DNA from 4 places in the Bradyrhizobium brasilense genome. Region 4 is predicted to be linked to each of the others. Evidence: predicted binding sites of a transcription regulator. Region 4 holds the regulator's gene; each other region holds the start of a gene.
The links. Region 4 encodes PhoB, which activates phosphate uptake and scavenging genes when phosphate is short. Its sites were predicted from a motif close to TGTCATNNANCTGTCAT; they were not measured.
Positions count from the first base shown of each region.

Region 1: a site for PhoB is predicted at 2,415-2,431, ahead of QA635_RS24650 (DUF47 domain-containing protein). Genes of this name have one in related genera too.
Region 2: a site for PhoB is predicted at 2,361-2,377, ahead of phnC (phosphonate ABC transporter ATP-binding protein). Genes of this name have one in related genera too.
Region 3: a site for PhoB is predicted at 2,191-2,207, ahead of QA635_RS18965 (OprO/OprP family phosphate-selective porin). Genes of this name have one in related genera too.

Region 1 covers NZ_CP121669.1:5,220,144-5,224,342, forward strand. The annotation lists gene QA635_RS24635 (peptide chain release factor 3) at 1-98, opposite strand, end outside; gene sugE (quaternary ammonium compound efflux SMR transporter SugE) at 252-566, shown strand; gene QA635_RS24645 (inorganic phosphate transporter) at 627-1,631, opposite strand; gene QA635_RS24650 (DUF47 domain-containing protein) at 1,731-2,375, opposite strand; gene QA635_RS24655 (branched-chain amino acid ABC transporter permease) at 2,521-3,489, opposite strand; gene QA635_RS24660 (branched-chain amino acid ABC transporter permease) at 3,491-4,199, opposite strand, start outside.
Region 2 covers NZ_CP121669.1:6,640,432-6,644,630, forward strand. The annotation lists gene phnE (phosphonate ABC transporter, permease protein PhnE) at 1-323, opposite strand, end outside; gene phnD (phosphonate ABC transporter substrate-binding protein) at 407-1,339, opposite strand; gene phnC (phosphonate ABC transporter ATP-binding protein) at 1,419-2,234, opposite strand; gene QA635_RS31030 (transferase hexapeptide repeat family protein) at 2,446-3,111, shown strand; gene QA635_RS31035 (alpha-D-ribose 1-methylphosphonate 5-triphosphate diphosphatase) at 3,108-4,199, shown strand, end outside.
Region 3 covers NZ_CP121669.1:4,066,602-4,070,800, reverse strand. The annotation lists gene QA635_RS18975 (replication-associated recombination protein A) at 1-568, opposite strand, end outside; gene QA635_RS18970 (DegQ family serine endoprotease) at 565-1,923, opposite strand; gene QA635_RS18965 (OprO/OprP family phosphate-selective porin) at 2,269-3,867, shown strand; gene QA635_RS18960 (winged helix-turn-helix transcriptional regulator) at 4,150-4,199, opposite strand, start outside.
Region 4 covers NZ_CP121669.1:1,094,280-1,098,478, reverse strand. The annotation lists gene QA635_RS04945 (aspartate aminotransferase family protein) at 1-184, opposite strand, end outside; gene QA635_RS04940 (GcrA family cell cycle regulator) at 673-1,185, shown strand; gene phoB (phosphate regulon transcriptional regulator PhoB) at 1,427-2,137, opposite strand; gene phoU (phosphate signaling complex protein PhoU) at 2,283-2,999, opposite strand; gene pstB (phosphate ABC transporter ATP-binding protein PstB) at 3,105-3,923, opposite strand; gene pstA (phosphate ABC transporter permease PstA) at 3,920-4,199, opposite strand, start outside.

The DNA of each region.
Region 1 (4,199 bases), 4.1 Mb from region 4:
TCCGGGTGCGAGATGATCGCAAAGGTGCGCCGTCGCGCCACTTCCTCTGAAAGCGGCGAGCGGGACGGCGATTCGGCTGAAACTGAAATGTCGGACATGGCGGGGCATTTGGCAGGGAAAACGGGCGCAATCAAGGGCGTTTTGTCGCAATGCGGAACGCCCGCACCATCCCCATATAGGCGCCGGAAGGACGACCTTCTCCTCACCATACCATTCGCGGGGACGACCCTGCCTTATCTGGAGGGTTCGTGATGGCTTGGACCATTCTGTTCATCGCTGGCCTGCTCGAGATCGGCTGGGCGATCGGGCTGAAATATACCGAAGGTTTCTCGCGGCTGGTGCCGTCGGTGCTGACGCTGGCGGCGATGGCCGGCAGCGTGATCCTGCTCGGCCTCGCGCTGAAGACGCTGCCGATTGGAACCGCCTATGCGGTCTGGACCGGGATCGGCGCGGTCGGCACCGCGGCGCTCGGCATCATCCTGCTCGGCGAACCCGCGACCGCGATGCGGCTCGCCAGCATCGGACTGATCGTTGCCGGCATCGTCGGGCTGAAGCTGGTCGGCTGATTACTCCTTTTTGGGACGCGTTTTCTTAACACGAACCGGCTCCCACTCCGCTCGAAAACGCTACTTCAGAATCTGCACCGCCCAATAGCTCGCGGCTGCGACCGCGGCCGACGCCGGGATCGTGATGACCCAGGCGTAGACGATCGAGCTCGCCACATTCCAGCGCACGGCGGAAAGCCGCCGTGCGGCGCCGACGCCGACGATTGCGCCGGTGATGGTGTGCGTGGTCGATACGGGAACCCCGAGATAGGTCGCCATGAACAGCGTCACGGCGCCGCCGGTTTCGGCGCAGAAACCCTGCATCGGCGTCAGCTTGGTGATCCGCAGCCCCATGGTGCGCACGATCCGCCAGCCGCCCATCAGGGTACCCAGCGCCATCGCGCCCTGGCAGGCCAGCACCACCCAGAACGGAATTTCGAAGGTGTCGCCGAGATGGCCCTGCGAATAGAGCAGCACGGCGATGATGCCCATGGTCTTTTGCGCGTCGTTGCCGCCATGGCCGAGCGAATAGAGCGACGCCGAGGCGAATTGCAGGATGCGGAATGCGCGATCGACCGCGAACGGCGTCGAGCGCACCGAGAGCCAGGACACGATCGCGACCAGCACCAGCGCCAGCAGGAAGCCGACCAGCGGCGACAGCACGATCGCGAGCAAGGTCTTGGAGAGCCCGCTCCACACCGCCGCCGAAATCCCCGCCTTCGCCATGCCGGCGCCGACCAGGCCGCCGATCAGCGCGTGCGAGCTCGACGACGGAATGCCCAGCGCCCAGGTGATCACGTTCCAGACGATCGCGCCGACCAATGCTGCGAAGATCACGGTCGCATCCACCACCGACGGCTCGATGATCCCGGTGCCGATCGTGTTGGCAACGTGCAGGCCGAACACCAGGAACGCGACGAAGTTGAAGAACGCCGCCCAGAACACCGCATATTGCGGCCGCAGCACACGGGTCGAGACGATGGTCGCGATCGAGTTCGCGGCATCGTGCAGGCCGTTCAGGAAGTCGAACAGCAGCGCGACCGCGATCAGGATGGTCAGAATTGGAAGACCCAGCGTGGCGTCCACGTGATGCCCCGCTCTATTGTGCTTTGTTGAGCATGATCGCCGCGCAAACACTTCGCGTTTGTCGCAGGGAAAACCGCATCACACTTTTCCGGATCATGCTCAGACTTGCTCGATCACGATCGAGTTGATCTCGTTGGCGACGTCGTCGAAACGGTCGGCCACTTTCTCGAGATGGTCGTAAATCTCCGCGCCGACGATGTAGTCCATCGTGTTGGCGTCGCGGTGCTTCAGGAACAGCTCCTTGAGCCCGATATCCTGGAGATCGTCGACCCGGCCCTCGAGCTTGGTCAGTTCCTCGGTGATCTGGGTCAGCATCGAGACGTTGTGGCCGATCGACTGCAACAGGGGCAGCGCGCGGCCGACCAGATTGGCGCATTCGACGATCAGGCCGCCCATCTCGCGCATCGGCGGCTCGAACTCGCGCACCTCGAACAGCATGACCGCCTTTGCGGTCGCCTGCATCTGGTCGACCGCGTCGTCCATCGAGGTGATCAGGTTCTTGATATCGCCACGATCAAACGGGGTGATGAAGGTGCGGCGAACCGCGGTCAGGACCTCGCGGGTGACGCTATCGGCGTCGTTCTCGAACTGATTGACGCGCTGGCAAAAGACCGGAGTCTCCTCCCCGCCCTTCAGCATGTCCTGCAACGCCAATGCGCATTGCACGGAGGTCTGGGCGTGTCGGGCGAACAGGTCGAAAAACCGCTCTTCCTTGGGCAGGAAGGCGCGAAACCAGCGCAGCATGTCTCAGTTCCATCATTCCGGGACAGCCCTTTTAGCGACTGTCACAGAACTGTCATAGAGCATCTGGCGGGGAAAGCATCGGGATCGACCGCCCGAGCGGGCGGTCGTCCACCGCTATGTCGGCCGAAAGTCGCCGAGACCTGCCCTACAGCGACCGCCGCAACAAATGGGCCAGCTCACCGACCAGGCCGCGCCGGAACAGCAGCACGCAGGCCACGAAGATCACGCCCTGGATCACCGTCACCCACTGGCCGAAACCGGCGAGATATTGCTGCATGGCGATGATCACGAAGGCGCCGACCACCGGGCCGAAGATGGTGCCGAGACCGCCGACCAGCGTCATCAGTACGATTTCACCGGACATCGACCAGTGCACGTCGGTGAGCGAGGCATTCTGCGCCACGAACACCTTCAGCGAGCCGGCAAAGCCCGCCAGCGTGCCCGACAGGATGAAGGCGAGCAGCTTGTACTGGTCGGTCTTGTAGCCGAGCGAGATCGCCCGCGGCTCGTTCTCGCGGATCGACTTCAGCACCTCGCCGAACGGCGAGTTGATGGTGCGGTAGATCAGCAGGAAGCCGGCGAGGAAGCCGACCAGCACGACATAGTAAAGCACCAGCGGCTTCGAGAGATCGAAGATGCCGAGCAGGTGGCCTTGCGGAATGCCCTGGATGCCGTCTTCACCATGGGTGAACGGCGCCTGCAAATAGAGGAAGTAAAGCAGCTGCGACAGCGCCAGCGTGATCATCGAGAAATAGATGCCCTGCCGCTTGATCGAGATGTAGCCGGTGACCAGGCCGAGCAAGGCCGCGGCCGCGGTGCCGACCAGGATGCCGAGCTCCGGCGTCAGCCCCCACACCTTCAGCGCGTGGGCCGAGACGTAGCCGGCAGTGCCGAGGAACATCGCGTGGCCGAACGACAGCAGGCCGCCATAGCCGATCAGGAGGTTGAAGGCGCAGGCGAGCAGCGCGAAGCACAGCGCCTGCATGACGAAGAACGGATAGATCCCCGTCCACGGCACGATCGCCAGCAGCAGCGCCATCGCGGCGAATACGATCATCTCGTCGCGCATCGCGCGCGGCGTGATCGGAAGTGTATCGTCGGTCAATGCTGACATATCAAGCCGCCCGTCCCGTCAGTCCCGTTGGCTTCACCAGCAACACCACCACCATCAGGACAAACACCACGGTGTTGGAGGCCTCGGGATAAAAATACTTGGTCAGTCCCTCGATCACGCCGAGCGCGAAGCCGGTGATGATCGAGCCCATGATCGAGCCCATGCCGCCGATCACGACCACCGCGAACACCACGATGATGAGATCGGCGCCCATCAGCGGGCGGACCTGGTTGATCGGCGCCGACAGCACGCCGGCAAGCGCGGCAAGACCGACGCCGAGCCCGTAGGTCAGCGTGATCATGCGCGGCACGTTGATGCCGAACGCGCGCACCAGCGTCGGGTTCTCGGTCGCGGCGCGCAGGTAGGCGCCGAGCTGCGTCTTCTCGATCAGGAACCAGGTGGCAAGGCACACCACGAGCGAGAAGATGACGACCCAGCCGCGATAGATCGGCAGGAACATGAAGCCGAGATTGACGCCGCCCTTGAGCTGATCCGGGATCGAGTAAGGCAGGCCCGAGGAGCCGAAATAGTTCTGGAACACGCCCTGCACGATCAGCGCGATGCCGAAGGTCAGCAGCAATCCGTAGAGATGGTCGAGGCCGGTCAGCCATTGCAGCATGGTCCGCTCGAGGATCATGCCGAAGATGCCGACCACGACGGGTGCGATGATCAGCGCCCACCAGTAATTGATGCCGCCCAAATTGAGCAGG
Region 2 (4,199 bases), 3.4 Mb from region 4:
GTGCCGACATAGCTGATCAGGATCGTCTCGCCGAGCATCTTCAGCCACTTATGCCAACCCCAGAACCATTCGGCGGGATCGGTCCAGACCCGCGCGCCGGAATCCAGCGTCAGGATGCGATCGAAATAGCTGACGAAATTGCCGAAATAGGTGAACAGCGTGCGCAGGTTCACTTCCGCGCCGAACGCCGCGATCACCAGCACCGCACAGAATGCCGCCGTCGCCAGCGCGGCCTTCAACCGCTTGCGTGCGACGGACTTGCGGTAGGCGTCCTCCAGCGTCGCCAGTTGCTGCGCTGGAAGAATGGATACGGCGGTCGCCATCGACGCGTGCCAGTCCGGTTCGGAGTTGAGTGGAGAGAAAGGGCCGGGCTATACGCCCGGCCCTCGTGACGTCAGGCGTGCGATCAGCTCGCCTTCTTGCGCAAACCGTCGACGAACTTGATCAGCTCGATGGTGCCGTCCCAATCCTTGGTGGTGGCGGGATGGAAGCCCTTCTTCTGACCGTCCGACAGACGGTCGAAGGCGGCCTTGTCCTTGGTCGGCGCGTCGAAGAAGGCCTTTGCGATCGCAGCCTTCAGGTCCTCCGGAAGATCGGTGTTGTACGCATAGGGGCCGTTGATGATCAGCGCCGACTTGTGGATGATGCGGAAATCATCCTTCTTCATCGCCGAGCCGTCGGCATTCTTCAGCATGCCCTTGGTCAGCATCTGGGCGAGCGTGGAATCGTCCTCGTTGGTCCACTGGTTGGCGGCCACATCAACGGTTCCCTGCGACAGCGCCAGGACGGCGTTCTCGTGGCTGCCGGTGAACACGACCTTGCCGAAAAAGCCTTCGGCGTTCGCGATGCCCATCTTGTTGAGTTCGAAGCGCGGCACGTTGTTGCCGGACGTCGAGTTCGGATCGACCAGGCCGAGATTCTTGCCTTTCAGGTCCTCGACGGTCTTGTACGGGCTCGACGCCTTGACGAAGAACACCGAGTAATAGCCGGTCGAACCGTCGGCGTTCATATCGTTGGCGAACGCGTCGGTCTTGACGCCGGTCAGGCGCGCGCGCGAGAACGAGGCCGAGCCGTAGCTGGCGATCTGGATGTTGCCGGCGCGCTGGCCTTCGATGACGGCCGCGTAGTCGTTGGCGATGCGCAGTGTGACCTTCACGCCGAGCTCCTTCGACAGATACGCCACGAACGGCGTCCAGCGCTCGGTGACGCCGGAGGCGTTTTCGGCCGGCACCACCGCGAAGGTGAGCTCCGGATACTTTGCCTTCCAGTCCTGCGCGGAGGCCGAACCGGCAAATGCCAGCGCGGCGGCGCCAGCCAGAATGATGCGACGAGTGAACATGACTACCCCTCTTTTGTTGTAGTTGCACCTGTTGGCCGGGCAAAATGCCCGGCCTCCCAGATTGAAAAATGCGCGACGCTCAGGCCGCGGCTGCGGTGCCGAGTGCCGGCGCAGTTGCACCGTCGGGCGCGGGCAGCGGTGCTGCGCCGATGACGTCATTGGCCTCGAGGTCATAGAGCTCGCGGGCGATATGGTCGGTGAGCGCCGCGGGTGCGCCATCGAACACCACGCGACCCGCGGCCATGCCGACCAGGCGGTCGCAATAGGTCCGCGCCAGGTCGAGCGAGTGCAGATTGCAAAGCACCGTGATGCCGAAATGCTTGTTGATGCGCAGCAGCGCGTCCATCACGATCTTGGTGTTGCGCGGATCGAGCGAGGCGATCGGCTCGTCGGCGAGAATGATGTCGGGCTCCTGCACCAGCGCGCGCGCGATCGCGACGCGTTGCTGCTGGCCGCCGGAGAGCTGGTCGGCGCGCTGTGCCGCGAGCTGGGCAATGTCGAATTGCTCGAGCGCCGACAGCGCCAGCGCCCTGTCCTGCTCCGGCCAGACCTGCGCCAGCGAGCGCCATGACGGAATCTGGGCCAGCCGGCCCATCAGCACATTGGTCAGCACATCAAGGCGGCCGACCAGATTGAACTGCTGGAAGATCATCGCCGAGCGCGCGCGCCACCGCCGCAGTTCCTTGCCGCGCAACGCGGTGACGTCGGTGCCTTCGAACAGGATACGGCCGGAGGTCGGATCGGCGAGACGGTTGATCATCCGCAGCAGCGTCGACTTGCCGGCACCCGAGCGGCCGATCACGCCGACAAAGCTGCCCGGCGCGATCGAAAAGGACGCGTTGTCGACTGCGGCTTTCGTGCCGAAACGGCACGTCAAACCTTCCACCACCAGCATGTAATGCTCCAACCGCGCCTCGTTGGGCCATCGCTATCCCCGGCGTTTTACAGTTATGTGACGACAGCGCTGCGGTGCGGCGATCGTCCACACCCCTCCCTTGTCGCTCCCTTGCCGTCATCGCAACGTCATGATGTTGTCATCAAGCATCCCGATGACGAGCGCGCATCCCCCGGAAGCCCAAGATTCTTGAAGATTTGCGGAGGCCCTGATGGCCGGAAAAACACTCTCGGTTGTGCCGACCGTCGACCCGACCGCGTCGGTCCGTGAGAGCAAGCTCGGCAAATATACCGAGGTCGGCGCGCGCACGATCCTGCTTGAAGTCAGCATGGATGACTATTCCTACGTCGTGAACGACAGCCAGATCACCTACACCTCGATCGGCAAGTTTTGCTCGATCGCGGCGATGACTCGCATCAACCCCGGCAACCACCCGATGCATCGCGCGACTCAAGCGCATTTCACCTACCGCGCCAGCGCGTATTTCCCCGGAGAGAGCGACGACACCGACTTCTTCAACTGGCGACGTGCGCATCACGTGCATATCGGCCATGACGTCTGGATCGGGCACGGTGCGATCCTGTTACCAGGACGGAACATCGGAACCGGCGCTGTCGTCGCCGCCGGCGCGATCGTGACCAAGGACGTTCCCGCATACACCATCGTTGCCGGTAATCCGGCGCGGCCCGTGAAGCGGCGCTTCTCCGAGACGATCGCCGACCGCCTCGCCGCGCTCGCATGGTGGGACTGGGATCACGAGACGCTCCGCCGCGTCCTGCCCGACTTTCGCAAGCTCGCGGTCGAGGAATTCCTCGACAAGTACGAGGCCGAGGCCGTATCCCAATCACAGAACAAACAACGGAGCGCCGCATCGTGACGGACATTTTCATCGAGGGCGGGCGCACGCTGGTTGACGGCGCCTTGGTCGAGACCTCGCTGCGGACCGCTGGTCGCGACATCGGCGCGCTCGACGCCGAGCAGGGGCGCGCCGCGCTTCACATCGATGCCAGTGGCCTCCTGGTGCTGCCCGGCATCATCGACCTGCACGGCGATGCGTTCGAGCGGCAGATGATGCCGCGCCCCGGCGTCGACTTCCCGACCGACGTGGCGCTGATCGACAGCGACCGGCAGGCGATCGCCAACGGCATCACCACCGTGTTCCACGGCACGACCTGGTCGTGGGAGCCCGGCCTGCGCAGCGCGGAGAATGCGCGCAAGCTGCTCGATGCGATCGAGGCGCTGCGGCCGCAGCTCGCCGCCGACACCCGCTTCCACCTACGTCACGAGACCCACAATCTCGAGGCCGAGGCCGAGATCATTCAATGGCTCGGTGAAGGCCGCATCGATCTGTTCGCCTTCAACGACCACAGCAACGTCAAGCCGAAGAAGCGCAACCAGCTGGCCGAGCGCACCGGGCTCTCCGTCGAGGCCGTCAACGACATGCTCGACCGGATCGTGGCGCGCCGCCCCGAGGTGCCCGCCTCGATCGCGCGACTGGCCGCCGCCGCGCGCGCGGCCGATATCCGCATGCTCTCGCACGACGACAACAGCCCGGCGATGCGCCAGGAGTTTCGTGTGCTGGGCGCTACGATCGCCGAATTCCCTGTCAACGAGGAGACCGCGCGCGATGCTGCGGCGGCGGGCGATTTCATCGTGTTCGGTGCGCCCAATGTGGTGCGCGGCGGCAGCCACACCGGCTGGACCAAGGCATCCGACATGATCGCACAGGGCCTCTGCTCGGTGCTGGCGTCGGACTATTACTATCCGGCGCAGCTGCTCGCGGCGTTCCGTCTCGTCGCCGATGGCATCCTGCCGCTCGCCAGGGCGTGGGACCTGATCTCGTCGGCGCCGGCCCGCGCGGCCGGGCTCGCCGACCGCGGCGTGCTCGCCGCGGGCCGCCGTGCCGACATCATCGTCGTCGACGACAAGGTGCCGCTGCGGCCGCGCATCGTCGCCGTGATAGCG
Region 3 (4,199 bases), 3.0 Mb from region 4:
TCTTCTCGGCATTGGCGAACAGTTTCTCGATCGCCGCCGTATCGAGCGAGTGAAACACCAGCACGCGGGCGCGCGACAGAAGCGCCGCGTTGAGCTCGAAGGACGGGTTCTCCGTGGTGGCGCCGACCAGCACCACCGTGCCGTCCTCCATCACGGGCAGGAAGGAATCCTGCTGCGCGCGATTGAAACGATGCACCTCGTCGACGAACAGCAGCGTGCCCTTGCCGGTCTCGCGGCGGGTACGCGCGGCATCGAACGCCTTCTTGAGATCGGCGACGCCGGAGAACACCGCGGAGATCTGCTCGAAATGCAGCTCGGTGGCGTCGGCCAGAAGCCGCGCCACCGTGGTCTTGCCGGTGCCGGGCGGTCCCCAGAACACCAGCGAGCCCAGCGTGCGCGTCTCCAGCATCCGCGTCAGCGCGCCGTCAGGGCCGAGGATGTGATCCTGGCCGACGACATCGGCCAGCGTGCGCGGACGCAGCCGGTCCGGCAGCGGGTGCGGCGCGTCCTGCTCCATCCCCGCCGCAGCAAAGAGGTTGCCGGCCTCTCGCGGTCGCTTGGGGCTCATCCGCCGAGCGTCACGTTGATCTGCTGGCCGCCGCGCACCAGCGTGATGCGCCAGACCCGCGTCCCCGTCTTCGATGCCTTCTCGAGGTCGCTGGTCCGCACGATCTTCTCGTTGTTGACCGCGAGGATGATGTCGCCCTTCTGGAAGCCGACATTGGCCGCGGTGCCGTCACCGGCGAGATCAGTCACCACCACGCCCTCGGCACCGGCGTCGAGATGCAGTTCGTCGGCCAGCGCCGGCGAGATGTTGGCGACCCTCGCGCCCTGGAACGGCGAGCGCGCGGTCAGCACGATCTCGTCGCGGTTGGTGTCGGGCGCGGTCTCCAGCGGTATGGTGAGCTTCACCGGCTTGCCGGCGCGCTGCACCTCGATCTCCGCGTTGCCGCCGAGCGGACGGGTCGCGAAGCGGTAGTCGAACGCGTTGGGATCGTCGATCGGCGTGCCGTCGATCCCGACGATCAGGTCAGAGAGCTTCAGGCCCGCCTTCGCCGCCGGGCTGTTCGGCGCGACGTTGGCGACCAGCGCGCCAGACGGCAGCTTCAGCCCGAGCGTCTCGGCAATCTCCGGCGTCACCGCCTGCAGCCGCGCGCCGAGCCATGGCCGCTTCACATTCTTGCCGCCGCTCTTGGCGGAGGCCACCACGACGCGCACCATGTTGGCGGGGATCGCAAAGCCGATGCCCTGCGAGCCGCCGGAGCGCGAGAAGATCGCAGTGTTGATGCCGGCGAGCCGGCCGGTCATGTCGACCAGCGCGCCGCCGGAATTGCCGGGATTGATCGCGGCGTCGGTCTGAATGAAGAATTGATAATCCGTGATCCCGACTTGAGTGCGCGCCAGGGCCGAGATGATGCCGTGCGTCACGGTCTGGCCGACGCCGAACGGATTGCCGATCGCGAGCACGACGTCACCGACCTGCAGTTGGTCGGAATTGGCGAAGTCGAGGGTCGCGAACTTCTCCTTGTTGGTGTCCTTCAGGCGCAGCACCGCGAGGTCGGTACGGCTGTCCTTCAGCACGATCTCGGCCTCGTATTCGCGCTTGTCGGCGAGCGAGACCTTCACCTGATCGGCGCCCTCGATCACGTGATTGTTTGTGACTACGAGGCCGGAGCCGTCGACCATCACGCCGGAGCCGAGCGAGCGCTGCATCTGCTCGGGCTGCTGTCCCGGCACGCCGAAGAAGCGGCGAAAAATCGGGTCGTCCAGGAATGGATTGCGGTTTTGCACGGTCTTGGCGGCGTAGACATTGACCACCGCCGGCTGCACCCGCTGCACGATCGGCGCATAGGACAATTGCAGCTCGGCCTGCGAGGACGGCACGCGGCGGTCCTGGGCCGCGGCTGCGGAAAGATTCCCCATGAAGGCCAACGTGCACAGAGCGGATACGGCAGCAAAGCGGACAGGTCGGAGCATTCTCACCTCTCGTGGAAACGCCGGAATATAGGCGTGTTCGCCGGGCAATTGAAGGGCGCCCGGCCGGATAACTGGCCCCCCGCCGTACCGGTGCACAACCCGCAGCGGCCGCGTTGAAGCGCGCCGCCAAGCTTCTATGATGGCTGTCATCTCACTGCGCCGCTCCGCTTGTTGCCTGCGGACCACAAGCGGAACTGCGATGCCCGGAAGCACTGTCGTGCGTCAGTCACGATACGCTCCTAGGACCGTTCAGTGAGTGAGTGGGGAATTCAAACACAACAGGGGTGCACAATGGGTGCAACAAAAGTCAGTGCAATCGCCATAGGCCTGGCAGGTGCGCTTGCCGCCTCGCCGGCCTATTCGCAATCGGCCGGAGGCGGCAGCGATGCGGAGATCGCGCTGCTGAAGCAGCAGCTGAAGATGCTCGAGCAGAAGCTCGACAAACTGCAGAAGCAGACCAACGCCAATACCGCAAGCGCAGCCAGCGCAAACGCCAATGCGAAGGCGGCGGATGCCAAGGCCGCGCGGGTGGCGACCGCCAACGCCGCGATCCCGGTGAAGGGCCCGGTCGCGCCGTCCGGCGTCGTGGTGACGATGCCGAACAACCGGCCGACGATCTGCACCGCGGACGAACAGAACTGCGTTGCGATCACGAGCCGCGTGCACTGGGATGTCGGCGGCTACGACTATCGCCCGAACACCGCAGGCACCTCACCGCAGAAGCTCGACAGCGGCGAGAACGTCCGCCGCGCGCGCATCGGCATCGTCGGCAAGTTCTTCGGTGACTGGAATTACTCGCTGATCTACGATTTCGGCGGCTCGTCCGACGGCTTCGGCGGCGCGGCGCCGGGATCGCTGCCCGGCGGCGGCACCTCAGGCATCGAGAACGCGTATCTGAGCTACACCGGCTTCAAGCCGTTCGGCGGCAAGATGGCGATCGAAGGCGGCATCATGGACGTGCCGTGGACACTCGACGAAGCGACCAGCTCCAACGACATCCTGTTCATGGAGCGCGCCTCGGTCGGCATCATCGCCCAGAACATCGCCGCCGGTGACTTCCGTTCGGCCGCCGGCACCCGCTGGTGGAACGACCAGTTCTGGATCGGCGGCTATGTCACCGGACCGACGTCGGGCGCCATCCACTCTGCGTCCTCCGCCTCGCCCGCCGGCACGTCCGAGCAGTATGGCGGCGTCATCCGCGTCGCCGGCAATCCGATCAGCGGCAAGAACTATTCGGTGCACATCGGCGCCGATGCGGAATGGCTGGTGCAGCCGCCGCGCAACCAGCTCACGCAGGCGCAGACGCTCACGCTCAGCGACCGGCCCGAGCTGCGCATCGATCCAACCACGCTGATCTCGACCGGTGCGATCGCCAACGTCTCCGGCGCGCAGGTCTACGGCGTCGAAGCGGCAGCGACCTATGGCCCGTTCATCGCGCAGGGCGAATATTACTGGTTCAATGTCGATCGCTCCGCGAACACCGGACTGCCGCCGTTCGGCGCGCCGAGCCTGAAGTTCGACGGCGGTTACGCGCAGGTCGGCTATGTGCTGACCGGCGAGAACCACGCCTACAACCCGGCGACGGCCTCCTATAGCGGGATCAAGCCGCATGATCCGTTCTCGCTCGCCGGCGGCGGCTGGGGCGCCTGGGAAATCGCCGGCCGCGTCAGCACGATGGACCTCAACGATCAGATCGCGCAGGCGGTCGGCATCGCGGGTGGACGGCAGACCGTCTACACCGCCGCGCTGAACTGGTACGTCAACAACAACGTCCGCTTCATGCTGAACTATCTGCACGGCGATATCGCCAAGCAGGCCTCGGCGACCTCGGCTGCGGACGTCGGATCGAAGTTCGACGCGGTCGCGCTGCGTACGCAGGTTGCGTTCTGAGACGAGCTGATCTGTCGTCGACGGCAAACGGCCGAGGCATTGCTCCGGCCGTTTTTGTTGCTCTGAAATGCTTGAAATCATCGAGCCGTACCGGCATCGAAACTGCGTTCCCTCTCCCGCTTGCGGGCAGGGCTATCGCATATGAGCTCGGTCGCTCCACAAATTCGTCATGCCCGGGCTTGTCCCGGCCATGACGGTGCGGAAGAATCGGTTCATTCCATATGCGATTGCCCTGCCGCACGCGGGGCGAGGTGAAGCGGAGCGCGTCGCGCGAACATGCTTTCAGGCCGCGCGCTTCGACTTCTTCACAATGACCTCCGGCGCCGGCGCGC
Region 4 (4,199 bases):
GTTCCTGCAGCGCCTTGACCAGATGCGGATGCGCATGCCCGAGCGCGTTGACCGCGACGCCCGAGGTGAAATCGAGATAGCGGTCGCCGTTGGTTGCGATCAGCCAGGCGCCCTCGCCGCGCTCGAAGCCGAGATCGACCCTGGCGAAGACGGGGAGCAGATGCGACGTGGCAGCGTTGGTCATGGCGTTCACTGACGGTTTTTAAGCCGACAATTGCCGCTGCGCCTTGACGCCAGCGCAGCAACGGCCAGCTTCGGAAAACAAAACGGCCGCCTTTGCGGGCGGCACGTGGCGGGCATTCTATGCTGCGGTCGGTAGGTGTCAATCGCCACGAAGTGGCCTTCCTGCAATGCGAAACGAGCGCAATCCGGAGCATTCCGGTGCGGTGGAAAAGCCTCATCGCGATGCTTAACTGTGCGGGAACATGTGGACGCACGACCGCGGACTCTTGCGCCAGAGTCACGCCATATTGTAGCGTTTGGCCTGTCGGGTACGACATCTCGTGCGGCGGTACTGGACCCTCTAAGTAGCCTTTGTGTCTCGCGTAAACGTTCGGGCGCAACACCGTGCCCGGCGAGGGCTAAGGGATTCTGGCCGCAGGGATATTTGTCCAGATTGGCTCGCAGCGCCGCTCCAATGATTGGCCGGCGCTACGCGAAGGGAAGAATGCGATGACTGTATTGACCTGGTCCGACGATCGCGTCGAGCAGCTGAAGAAGCTCTGGGAGTCCGGCCTGTCGGCCAGCCAGATCGCGGCGGAACTTGGCAATGTGACGCGAAACGCCGTGATCGGCAAAGTGCATCGGCTCGGCCTCTCCGGCCGCGCCAAGGCACCCTCCACGGCCGCGCCGCGTCAGCGCAAGGCCCGCCCGGCCCAGCACATGATGCGGGTGACGCGTCCGGTTTCGCGGGGCAACACCGCGCTGGCGCACGCCTTCGAGGTCGAGATGGAGCCCGATCCGATCTCCTACGACAATGTGGTGCCGATGAGCCAGCGGCTGTCGCTGCTCGAGCTCAACGAGGCCACCTGTCACTGGCCGGTCGGCGATCCCTCGAGCCCGGAATTCTTCTTCTGCGGCGGAAAGGCGCTCGCCGGCCTGCCCTATTGCGCGCATCACTCGCGCGTCGCCTACCAGCCCGCCGCCGATCGCCGCCGGCCGTCGGCGAAACCGCAGATCAAGTGAGCACTCGGGAAAACGACGGAAGACCTCAAAAACAAATCCCCGCGAAAGCGGGGATTTTTTTGTGTGATGCGTAGCCCATTACATCACCGGCGTCGTCCCGGCGAAAGCCGGGACCCATAACCACTAATGCGTGTTGTTAGAAAGCCGTCTGGCCGCGTGCCGATTGCGCTGGCCGCGGCGTATGGGTCCCGGCTTTCGCCGGGACGACGCCGTGTTGCGGTTTATGAATGCCGCATGGCCGTTACGGCTGCGGCTCGGCCTTGGCAAAGCGGTCGTCGAGCGCGTAGCCGGCGCCGCGCACGGTGCGGATCGGATCCTGCTCGCGGCCCGGATTGAGCAGCTTGCGCAGGCGGCCGATATGCACGTCGACGGTACGCTCATCGATGTAGATGTCGCGGCCCCAGACGCTGTCGAGCAGTTGCTCGCGGCTGAACACGCGGCCGGGATGCTCGAGGAAGAATTCGAGCAGGCGATACTCGGTCGGCCCGAGATCGATCGGACGGCCCGAGCGCGCCACGCGGCGCTTCTCGCGGTCGAGCTCGATGTCGCCGTAGGTCAGCACGGTCGCAAGCCGCTCCGGGCTGGCGCGGCGCAACAGGCCCTTCACCCGCGCCAGCAGCTCCGGCACCGAGAACGGCTTGACGATGTAATCGTCCGCGCCGGTGGCAAGCCCGCGCACGCGCTCGCTTTCCTCGCCGCGCGCGGTCAGCATGATGATCGGAAGCTGCTTGGTCTCGGGCCGCGCCCGCAGGCGGCGGCACAGTTCGATGCCGGACAGGCCCGGCAGCATCCAGTCCAGCACCACGAGGTCGGGAACGCGCTCCTTCAGCCTTGTATCCGCATCGTCGCCGCGCCCCACCGTCTCGACATCGTAGCCTTCCGCATCGAGATTGTAGCGCAACAGCGTCGTCAGCGCTTCCTCGTCTTCGACTACCAGAATGCGTGCGCTCATCGGTTTAAGTTCTTTCTCTGTGGTGATCCGTTGCCCAGACGCAAACCGAAACGCTTACTTCCTTGAGCATAGTCCCCGCGGAAACGATTTGTCGCGAGGATCATCCAGTTTCGCTCTTGCCGGTTCCGTGCTTGCCGATCATGCCTCAGTTGCCCGGCACCGTGGTGGCAAAAGTGGTCATGTCGCCCTTCGGGCGCTTGTCGGTGATCTGCTGGCCCTCGATCATGTAGAACACGGTCTCGGCGATATTGGTGGCGTGATCGCCGATCCGCTCGATGTTCTTGGCGCAGAACATCAGATGGATGCAGAACGAGATGTTGCGCGGATCTTCCATCATGTAGGTGAGCAGTTCGCGGAACAGCGAGGTGCAGATCGCATCGACCTCCTCGTCGCCCTTCCAGACGTTCATCGCCGCCGGCAGGTCGTGCGCGGCATAGGCGTCGAGCACCGACTTGACCTGCGACAGCACGAGGTCGGTCATGTGCTCGAGGCCGCGGATCAGCTTCAGCGGCTGGAAATCGCTCTCCAGCGCCGCGACGCGCTTGCCCATGTTCTTGGCGAGGTCGCCGATCCGCTCGAGATCGGTGGCGACGCGCATCGCGCTGACGATCTCACGCAGGTCGATCGCCATTGGCTGGCGGCGCGCGATCGTCAGCACCGCGCGCTCTTCGATGTTGCGCTGCAGATTGTCGATCTCGATGTCGGCGGCGACCACGCGCTTGCCGAGCGCGACGTCGCGACGGATCAGCGCGTCGACCGACTCGGTAATCATCCGTTCGACCAGGCCGCCCATCTCGGCGACCAGGCGGGTCAACTCCTGCAGGTCGCTGTCGAATGCCTTGGCGGTATGTTCAGAAGCCATCGCTTGTCTCCCTCAACCATGATCCCGGGGATCATGGTTTCGTGTCCTGAATTTTAGCATGACCTGATCGGAAACCGGTTTCCACTTTTCCGGATCATGCGCCGGTCAACCGAACCGGCCGGTGATGTAGTCCTGGGTGCGCCGATCGCTCGGTGAGGTGAAGATCTTGTTGGTGTCGTCGAACTCGATCAGCTCGCCGAGATACATGAAGGCGGTCTTGTCGGAGACGCGCGCCGCCTGCTGCATGTTGTGGGTGACGATCGCGATCGTGTAGTCCTCGGAGAGCTCCTGGATCAGTTCCTCGACCTTGGCGGTCGAGATCGGGTCGAGCGCCGAGCACGGCTCGTCGAACAGGATCACCTCGGGGCGCACCGCCACGGTGCGCGCGATGCACAGGCGCTGCTGCTGGCCGCCGGAGAGCGACAGGCCGGAGGCGTTCAGCTTGTCCTTGACCTCGTTCCACAGCGCGCCGCCGCGCAGCGCCTTCTCGACCCGGTCGTCCATCTCGGACTTCGAGATCTTCTCGTAGAGGCGGATGCCGAAGGCGATGTTCTCGTAGATCGTCATCGGGAACGGCGTCGGCTTCTGGAACACCATGCCGACCCGCGCGCGCAGCAAGTTGAGGTCGAGCTTGGGGTCGAGAATGTTGGTCTGGTCCAGCATCAGCTGGCCGACCGCGCGTTGGCCCGGATACAGGTCGTACATCCGGTTGAAGATGCGCAGCAGGGTCGACTTGCCGCAGCCGGACGGGCCGATGAACGCCGTGACGCGGTTGGTGCCGAGCGTCAGGTTGATGTTCTTCAGCGCGTGGTGCTCGCCGTAATAGAAGTTGAGATTGCGCACCGTGACTTTCGGCGGCGCTTCCGGCAGCGGAACCTGCGGAATGTGGCCTGCGGCAGTCGTGGAGACGGAAAGCTCGGTCATTTTGCGGCCCTTTCGGCACCAAGGATACGCGCGCCGATATTCAACGCGAGCACGGTGAATGTGATGAGCAGCGCACCGCTCCACGCCAGCTCTTTCCAGTAGGCGTAGGGGCTCTGCACGAAGTTATTGATGGTCACCGGCAGGTTGGCCATCGTCTTGGTCAGATCCAGGCTGAAGAACTGGTTCGACAGCGCGGTGAACAGCAGCGGCGCGGTCTCGCCGGCGACGCGGGCGGTCGCCAGCAGCACACCGGTGATCAGACCCGATCGCGCAGCA